Regions from separate parts of the Paenarthrobacter sp. TE4293 genome, predicted to be linked through region 3. Evidence: riboswitches for the same ligand, from Rfam matches in the RefSeq annotation. Region 3 holds a riboswitch; each other region holds the start of a gene.
The links. A riboswitch is a leader RNA that binds a small molecule or an ion and turns the genes downstream of it on or off. The one in region 3 is predicted to bind cyclic di-AMP.
Positions count from the first base shown of each region.

Region 1: another riboswitch for cyclic di-AMP. It lies ahead of QF015_RS05630 (C40 family peptidase); the one in region 3 lies ahead of QF015_RS16805 (hypothetical protein).
Region 2: another riboswitch for cyclic di-AMP. It lies ahead of QF015_RS13540 (hypothetical protein); the one in region 3 lies ahead of QF015_RS16805 (hypothetical protein).
Region 4: another riboswitch for cyclic di-AMP. It lies ahead of QF015_RS15275 (NlpC/P60 family protein); the one in region 3 lies ahead of QF015_RS16805 (hypothetical protein).

Region 1 covers NZ_JBNJRY010000002.1:493,067-495,261, forward strand. Annotated here, with positions in the region: gene QF015_RS05625 (NlpC/P60 family protein) at 1-392, opposite strand, end outside; gene QF015_RS05630 (C40 family peptidase) at 492-1,238, opposite strand; cyclic di-AMP (ydaO/yuaA leader) riboswitch at 1,243-1,403, opposite strand; gene QF015_RS05635 (M23 family metallopeptidase) at 1,551-2,195, opposite strand, start outside.
Region 2 covers NZ_JBNJRY010000006.1:100,335-102,529, forward strand. Annotated here, with positions in the region: gene QF015_RS13535 (sensor histidine kinase) at 1-936, shown strand, start outside; cyclic di-AMP (ydaO/yuaA leader) riboswitch at 1,070-1,229, shown strand; gene QF015_RS13540 (hypothetical protein) at 1,235-2,077, shown strand.
Region 3 covers NZ_JBNJRY010000008.1:129,132-131,326, forward strand. Annotated here, with positions in the region: gene QF015_RS16805 (hypothetical protein) at 1-1,149, opposite strand, end outside; cyclic di-AMP (ydaO/yuaA leader) riboswitch at 1,152-1,298, opposite strand; gene QF015_RS16810 (ATP-dependent DNA ligase) at 1,549-2,195, shown strand, end outside.
Region 4 covers NZ_JBNJRY010000007.1:126,597-128,791, reverse strand. Annotated here, with positions in the region: gene QF015_RS15280 (NAD(P)-binding protein) at 1-420, shown strand, start outside; gene QF015_RS15275 (NlpC/P60 family protein) at 499-1,281, opposite strand; cyclic di-AMP (ydaO/yuaA leader) riboswitch at 1,285-1,453, opposite strand; gene QF015_RS15270 (copper resistance CopC family protein) at 1,628-2,195, opposite strand, start outside.

The DNA of each region.
Region 1 (2,195 bases), on a different contig from region 3:
AGGGTGGCGCTCCCAGCAGTCGCAGTGCTTTCCGCGGCCTTCTTGGTTTCTACCTTCGCGGGAGCCTTCTTCTCTACAGGAGCCGGCGCCTCCACCGTGGTGACAACGGGGCGTTCGTAGGAGATGGCAACCGTGGAGTCCGCCGCGATGGTGGCCTGCACTACCGACTGGACGTCAAGGGCTGACGTCGAGGTGGACTCGCGGTCCACCTTGGTGTCTGCTGCGTTGGCAGCAACGCTGCCGGTCAGGACCAGGCCTGAAGCTGCGGCGATAACTGCTGCCTGGCGGCCCACGCCGCCGGCGTTCTCACTGACTGCCTTGGCAATGACGGCAAGCGAGCTGGTCTTGGGGGCCTCAGCGCGATGCCGTGCAACCTTGTGTGCACTGCTCATGGTTTTCTCTTTTCGTATCCGCGTGCAGTTGGGGTACACGCGGCTCATCGGCGCGCCAGCACTTGGGGGCGTGCAGGCGAACCTCGAACCTGATGGTTTCTAGCGGAGGGTGAAGAAAGATGAGGTGCCCGTGGAGGCAGCCGAGTGCAGGAGCGTGCCCTGACCCGGGTTCAATGCGCTGATCATCATGCCGTTGCCAACGTAGATGCCTACGTGCGCTCCGCCATTCTGCATGACCAAGTCACCGGGGGCAGGAGTGCTGGTGGGCTTCATGGCCGTCCAGGCGTTGACGCGGGGAATGCTGATGCCAGCCTGGGCGTAGACCCACTGGGTGAAGCCGGAGCAGTCCCAGCCGTTGGGCGTGGTGCCGCCCCAGACGTACGGGTGGCCGATGCCGGTGTAGGCAATCGCTGCGAGGCCCGAAGCGGCAGCGCTGGAGGCAGCGTCCTTGGCTTCGGAAGACTTCGCGGTCACTGCGCCTGCGGCGTCCTGGGTGCCGTTTGCCGCCGCACGCTGGGTGGTCTGCGATGCGCGCTGGACAACCTTGGGGGCCTCCTTCGTGGCCACTACGGGGCTTTCGAAGGAAACGGTGGCAGTGGGCTCTGCGGTAACAACCGCGGTGGCAACCATTTGCTGGGTGCTGGAGGCTTCCGACTTGGAAACGTCGGTGTCAGCTGCCTGGGCCGGCAGGCCGACGCTGAGGACGAGGCCTGAGGCTGCTGCCAGGACGGCGGCCTGACGGCCAACGGTACCGGCGTTTGATGAAACAGCCTTGGAAAGCGTGTTCAAAGGGTTCGTACGAACCGTTTCGGCGCGGTGGCGCGCAGGGGTAGTGCGTGATGACACGTAGGTAGCCTCTCCCAATGCCTGCGAGGTGAGCTGTCGGATTCGGATGGGAGTCATCCGGCCGCGCTGCTTCAAGGAAGCTTTGCGACTTAACCCCAAGGCCTTCTCACGAAGACCAGAAGTGGTTCCCCCGCCCCTGCCAGACGATTTATGCGAACGGACCTCGAGTGGTGGCAGAGCTAGGCAATCCACTCAAGTGCATCGGCCCCCTAAAAAGCCGATGCGCTTTGTACGGTACAACAGTTGGACGTGAATGTCACATTCAGGTCACGGGGCGTGTCACAAATACGAGAGACAGCCATCAGCTGGCGTTTAGAGCCAGCCCATGGGGTCTACGACTTCGCCGTTAACCTGCACCTCGAAGTGGAGGTGGCAGCCCGTGGAGGCGCCCGTGGTGCCGCTGAGCGCTACGGTATCGCCGCGGGTGACCGTCTGGCCGACCTTGACGGTGAAGGACGAGAGGTGGTTGTACGTGGTCTCCAGGCCGTTGCCATGGTCAATGACCACGCGGTTGCCTCCGCCATACTCGTGCCATCCGGCAAAGGTCACCTTGCCGGATGCTGCGGCGTGCACAGCGGTACCGCACTGGGCTACGAAGTCCTGCCCGCGGTGGAAGTCACCGGAGCCACCCGTGAGGGGGCTGACGCGGTAGCCAAAGGGGGAAGCCGTGGTCAGCGTGTCGAGGGGGCTGGCCATGGTGCCTGCCGACGAAGCGCGCTGGATGCTGCCGGCCGACTGGGCGCTGAGCAGCTGCTTCAGCTTGCCATCGGGGTCGGCCGCGGTGGCGACGGCGGCACGGCTGAAGTCAATCTTGGCCGATGCAGCAGCGGAAACCTCGGGCTGGCTGCCACCTGCGACAGCCAGGGCGGACTCAGTCTGGCCCGATTCCGAGGTGGCCATGACAGGGCTCGTGGCCGGCAGGCCGACAGTCAGGGCAAGCCCGGTGGCGGCAAGCGC
Region 2 (2,195 bases), on a different contig from region 3:
TTGGGCGGGCTGGTGATTATTGGCTTGGCCGGTACCGTCATCATCCGCCGGACCATGCGCCCGCTGGAACAACTCTCCGAGGTAGCCACGAAGGTTTCCCGTCTTCCTCTCGACGCCGGTGAGGTGGCGCTTGCGGTGCGCGTACCGCCGTCGGCCGCACATCCGGGCACGGAAGTCGGCAGCGTTGGCCACGCACTGAACCAAATGCTGAACAACGTCTCCAGCGCGTTGGAGGCCCGCCAGGAGAGCGAAACCAAGGTGCGCCAGTTCGTCGCGGACGCCTCGCACGAACTCAGGACGCCCCTGACCGCCATCCGCGGTTACACCGAGCTGCTGAGGATGACCGAGAATTTCACCGATGACGGCCGGAAGTCGCTGGCACGTGTCCAAAGCCAGTCCGAGCGCATGACCACGTTGGTGGAGGATCTCCTGCTGCTTGCCAGGCTCGACGAGGGCCAGCCGGTCAAGGTCACGGACGTGGACCTCACACAGCTGGTGGTCGAAACCGTGAGCGACGAGAAGGTCATGGCGCCGGACCATATATGGCAACTCCAGCTCCCGGATGAGCCCGTCACGGTCCGCGGCGATGCGACGCAACTCCACCGGGTGCTGGCCAACCTGCTGTCCAATGCCCGCAAGCACACCGAGGCCGGCACCACCGTCGTCACGGGCGTCATGCTCTCTGCCGACGGCAGCGCAGTAGTCACCGTGACGGACAACGGGCCTGGCATTCCGGAGGATTTCCAAAGCCGGATTTTCTCCCGTTTTGCCCGCGCCGATGCCGCGAGATCGGGGTCCGAAGGTACGTCGGGACTGGGCCTGTCCATCGTTGAATCCATCGTCGAAGCGCACGGAGGGAGCGTTGAGGTGACCTCGCGTCCGGGACGCACGGAGTTCGCCCTTCGACTCTCCACCGTGAGCAACGAACGGGTGTAACGAATTCAGCAAGGCGACTCACCGCCATCGTGATCTCTGTTACCTAAATGTGACTTCTACGGAAACCTCCTGTACCGTCGAAAGGGTGGGTCGTCCCTAGCAGGCCCACATCCGGGATGCGCCGAGCTCTGCCACTTCCCGGAGTCCGTTCTTACTCCGAGGCAGAGACGGGGGACCCAGAGTCTCCGGGCCCAGGCATTTTGCCGGCCCTTGGGGTGAAGCCGCAGCGTGATGCGCGGCCGGATGACCTCATCCGAACCCGACAGCTAACTCCGCAGGCGCTGAGAGGTAATCACACATGTCTGAATTTAACGATCAGACGCGCCCTTCCGCGCGTCACCGCGACGAGCACAACGCACCGTTGACCAAGTCGCAGGCTGTCCTGAAGAACGCCGCCCGTCAAGGTAAGTCCGGCCACCGCATGTCGGTTGTTGCCGGTGTCGTAGCCGCCGCACTGGGCGTTGCATCGCTCGGTACTGCTGCCAACGCCGCTTTGACCCTCCCTGAAGTGAGCCGCGTGGCCGAGACCCAGGCGAATACCCAGGTCAGCAACAACAAGACAGCTGAAATCTCCGCTTCCTTGGATGCAGCCGCCGCCAAGGGCGCTGCTGACAGGGCTGCTGCCGACAAGGCCGCTGCTGAGAAGGCTGCTGCCGAGAAGGCTGCCGCAGACCAGGCCGCTGCTGAGAAGGCTGCCGCAGAGAAGGCAGCCGCAGACCAGGCCGCTGCAGAGAAGGCAGCCGCTGATGCTGCTGCCAAGCAGGCCGCCGACGCCGCTGCTGCCGCCGCCGCTGCGGAAGCTGCAGCTGCTGCTGCCGCCCCGAAGGCCGTGGACGACCCCGCCGCCGCCAAGGCCTACGCTGCCAGCATCCTTGGCAGCTACGGCTGGAGTGCCGGCGAAATGACTGCTTTGAACACTCTGTGGGAGAAGGAGTCCAACTGGAAGACGACTGCCACGAACGCTTCCAGTGGCGCTTACGGCATCGTCCAGTCCCTGCCGGCTTCCAAGATGGCATCGGCCGGTGCTGACTGGCAGACCAATTACCAGACCCAGATCAAGTGGGGCCTGAACTACATCAAGGAACGCTACGGATCCCCGTCAGCCGCTCTGGCCTTCCACCTGGCCAACAACTGGTACTAAACCAGGCTGCTTGATTGCCGCGCCGGTTCCTGCCGTTCGCACCAGTACCCACTGGAGCGGATGGCGGGAGCCGGCGCGGTTTTCCCGTTTCACAGCTGTCCTCCGTGGTTCACAGTGG
Region 3 (2,195 bases):
GGGAGTGGGAGCCGGGGTGGGGGTGGCCGTCGGCGTCGGTGTGGGCGTCGTTGTTGGGGTTGGGGCCGGCGGAGTGGTGATGGTGTCCGACGGCACCTCACTCGGCGCGGGCACCGGCTGGGCGGGGACCGGGCTGGTGGTCCCCGGCGCCGCAGCGATGGTTGCCGGCACCGCGGATGGGACCCACACGGGGTCTGCCAACGAAATCCTAGGGGTGGGGACCGACGACGGCGATACTGCTGCGGGTGCTTCCGGAACCGTGGCCGGTTGGCCGGCTTCCGACGTCGCAGCGGAGGACGCGGACGGCGACGAGGCTGTCGAGTAGGAGGCGGACGGCGCGGGTGATGCGGCGCCTGAGTTCCGCCCGGCGTTGCTTCCGCTGGCCTCATGCGCGGGGGTTTCCTGGCCGAAGAACGGCAACTCGAGGGCCTGCCCCAGGGTTCCGGCCGTCAGGACGAGGCCGAGCGCGCCTGCCACCACTGCCATGCGTTGGCTCATGTGCTTGACGGACGCAGCCTTCCGCAGGACGGTGTGGGGTTCCCGGGCGAACGACGATCCTCCAAAGCCTGACTTGGCGGTGGTCGGTGGGACGGTCCGGGTCCGGGCGTCCTTGCGACTGGCCAATGATGCGGATGCCGTTGCGGCTGCGGCAACCTGCGCCGCGGACTTGCCTCGGGGGGACTCAGCGCGGGCAGGCTCGGCCACCACCGGAATGGCGGCGGTGGCCGGTTCGGGGGAGACAGGCGCCTGAGCCGCCGGGGGCACGATCGGAATGGCGGCGGTCGGCGGACCGGGTGTGGTGGACGCAGGAGCTGCAGCCTGCGCAGCCTCTACCCTCGGAATGGCGGCGGTTGCCGGCTCATCGGTTGCCGGGTCATGTGCTTCTGCGTCGACCGTGGCGGGCTCGATCACGGCTCGTGCCGCACGCTCCCGCTCGGCCGCGCGAACGGCCGCCCGCGTGGTGGGTGCCGCAACAGTGGGGATGGCCGCAGTGGCCGGGGCCGGCGTCGTGCTTGTTTCAGGCGCGCGGGCAGGGTCTGCCGGGGCGGCAATGGGGGATCCGCTGGGTTGGGCCCGACGGCGTCCGGTTGGCTTGGTGCGCTCGCGTTCAGTCTGGGTGCGGCGCGGCTGATCCATGGTTGGGGACATGGTGGTTGCCTCTCAACGCCTTCGAGGTTAGCTGTCGGGTTCGGACGAGGCCGTCCGGCCGCCGTGGCGGCTTCACCCCAAGGACTTGGAAACAAGCCCGGGAACTTTTGGGTCCCCCGCCTCTGCCGCGGGTCTGGCGGATACAGGATTGCGGCAGAGCTCGGCGTCAATCCGGTAGCGGCCCAGCGGAGATACGGGTCGCCCTACGACGGTACATGAGCCGGAAAGTAAAGTCACATTAATGTAACGGGCGGTCGGCCTCCCCGCTTGAGGGAGTCTCATCGCTTAGGCTTCGGGGCCGGCTCTGGCGCCTGGAGCTCCGAGTACTGCGGCCAACACGGCCAAGATATCCCTCGCCTAAGACTAGCTTCGGCGTGCACCGGCAGGTAGACATTGACTATGGACCTGCCTGTGATGCCGCCCGTCTCGCCCATGCTCGCCAAATCCGTCCCGGCCATCCCCGATGTTGGGCACTATGAGCCCAAGTGGGACGGCTTCAGGACCATCGTCTTCAAGGACGGGGACGAGGTCATCCTGGGCAGCCGCAACGAGAAGCCCATGACCCGCTACTTTCCCGAGTTGGTGGAAGCCCTGCGGAAGAACCTCCCGGAAAAATGCGTGATCGACGGCGAGATTGTCCTGATCGAGGGTAACCGCCTGGAGTTTGAGGTGCTGCAGCAGCGGATCCACCCGGCGGACAGCCGGGTCAAGATGCTCGCGGAGAAGACCCCGGCGTCCATGATCGCGTTCGACATCCTTGCCCTTGGTGACGAGGACCTGATGGGCCGCCCGTTCTCCGAGCGCCGCGCCCTCCTGGAACGTGCGCTCGCCAAGGCTGAGCCCCCCGTCTACGTAACCCCGGCGGTGACTGACCTTGAGCGCGCCCAGGAATGGTTCGTGCAGTTGGAGGGTGCGGGCCTGGACGGTGTGCTGTCCAAACCGTTGGACGGAACCTATCAACCCAACAAGCGGCTGATGTTCAAGACCAAGCACGAGCGCACCGCAGACTGCGTGGTGGCTGGCTTCCGCTGGCACAAGACCGCGAC
Region 4 (2,195 bases), on a different contig from region 3:
AACACCACCCGCGCGGTCCGCCTTGATTTCCTGGGCTCGGACCCCTCCCAGCACATCGGCTATGGACTGGCCGCCAGCATGACGACAGCCGGGCTCAGGACCGGGCTCCACGCCTCCGGGCCCCTGGAATCCACCCGCCGCCAGTGGGCCGTCCACACCGCCAACGGCGTTCTCCTTGCCGACCACATTGTGGTCACGCGCTGCGCTCAGAGCCAGTTGCGCCGAATGCTCGCGGAACTCGGTATCGCGATAGGCCAGAACCTGGTGGCCGCAATGAGGGCCGTCGGGATGCACCTTGTAGGAGTAGGTGAGCTCATTACGCCCACACCTAAAGAAGTGCTGCGGCAGGCAAAGGCCGTGGGCCAAGCGATCTCGTCCAAGGTTGCGCTGCCCGCAGGGCCGGACATCGCCACCGCTTAGCAGAATTTAACGTCAAAGGCCGGCGCCTCCGAAGACAGTGTCTTCGGAGGCGCCGGCCTTTGAACTGTTGCGTGAGGCTTATGCGCCAGCGCGTACGTAGGTCAGGGGACCCGTTGCGGTCAACCAGCTGATCGGGTGGATGCCCGTCTGGTTGCCGTTGATGCCGCCGCTGATCGCCTGGCCGTTGCCGATGTAGATGGCTACGTGGCCGGACTGGACGATCATGTCACCGGGCTGGGGGTCGCTGACAACCTTGCCGTAGTTCATGAACTGCATGGGGCCGAGGTCGCCAACGGGGATGCCGGCGGAACCGAGGGCCCGCTCCACCATGGCGGTGCAGTCCTGCATGATGCCGATCTGGGCGTAGGCCGAGGCAACCATGGCAGCGTTGACGCCACCGACGGCCGGGGCAGCAGCAGCGGGGGCTGCAGGAGCGGCGGCCGGAGCGGCAGCAGCTGCCTTGGCAACCGGAGCCGTTGCAGCAGCAGTGGTGACAGCTGCCTTCTTGGCTACGGGGGCCGGAGCAACCGGTGCAGGCTTTTCGATGACCGGAGCTGCTACGGAAGCAACAGCAGGGCGCTCGAAGTTCACGGTAGCCGTAGCCAGAGCGGTAACAACCTGGGTGGGAGCCTCGGAGGCGGTCTCGGCGACCGTGGCCGGGCTGGAGTCCCGCTGAACCGGAGCTTCGGCTGCGTGGGCAGCGATGGAGCCGGTCAGGACGAGTCCCGAGGCTGCTGCGATAACAGCTGCCTGGCGGCCAGCGCCGGAAGCGTTGCTGGCGACTGCCTTGGAGATGGAGATGAACGGATTAGGACGTACGCTGTCCGCCTTACGACGGCCGCGAAGAATGCGTGAAGACATGAAAGAGCCTCTCCCGATGCCTGCGAGGTTAGCTGTCGGATTCGGATGGGAGTCACCCGGTCACTATCTCCCGCTGTTCAGCGGAAGCTTCGTGACTTCACCCCAAGGCACGCTCGAAAGCGACCTAAAATGGGTTCCCCGTCTCTGCCGTAAGGTTTGTCTGCGAACGGATTCCGGACTGCGGCAGAGCTAGGCAATCAGGCCGGAAGTGCCCGCTACGTGGAACAGGCACAGGTACAACCGTACGCGATGATCTCGCGGAAGTCACATTTAAGTAACGAGAAGCAGGCTTTTGGCGTGTCGCGGTAACCGTTTCGAGATCTTCGCAGCTACGTAGAAAACCGCGTTATTCCGCGGAAGTATCGCCATCTGAGTCGTTGGAAGCAAGCTTCTTGCGGGCTGTCACGGCCAGGAAAATAACGAGACCGACAGCAACAACAGCCAGTCCCACGATGCTCCACGGGAAGGGCTGGGAGGCGTCCGCCGCAGGCTCGCTGACAGCGGTTCCCGGCGCTGCGGTCCCCGCCGTCGGCACGGCTGCTGTCGGTACTGCTCCTGACGACGCAGAACCCGACGGTGAGGCGACTGCTGTGCTGCCCGTCGCCGTCGTGCTTCCTGCGGCCGCCGTAAAGGTAAAGGTGCCTTCGATGGGGTGCGAATCGCTGCTGACCACGCGCCAAACCACCGTGTACTCGCCGGCCGGGGCGCCTTCGCGCAACTTCTGGACGGCCTGGTTGTCGATGATTTCCACGGGACCATCGGCCCAGTTTTCGCCGCCCGCCGTGACGGTTACGCCGGATCCGATGGCGAGCGGCCGGTTGTTGAACGTAATGGATACCGACGCCGGCACTTCAGGGACGCTGGCGCCGTTGGCCGGCGTCGTGGACTCGGCGACGTCGTGGGCGGACGCCGGA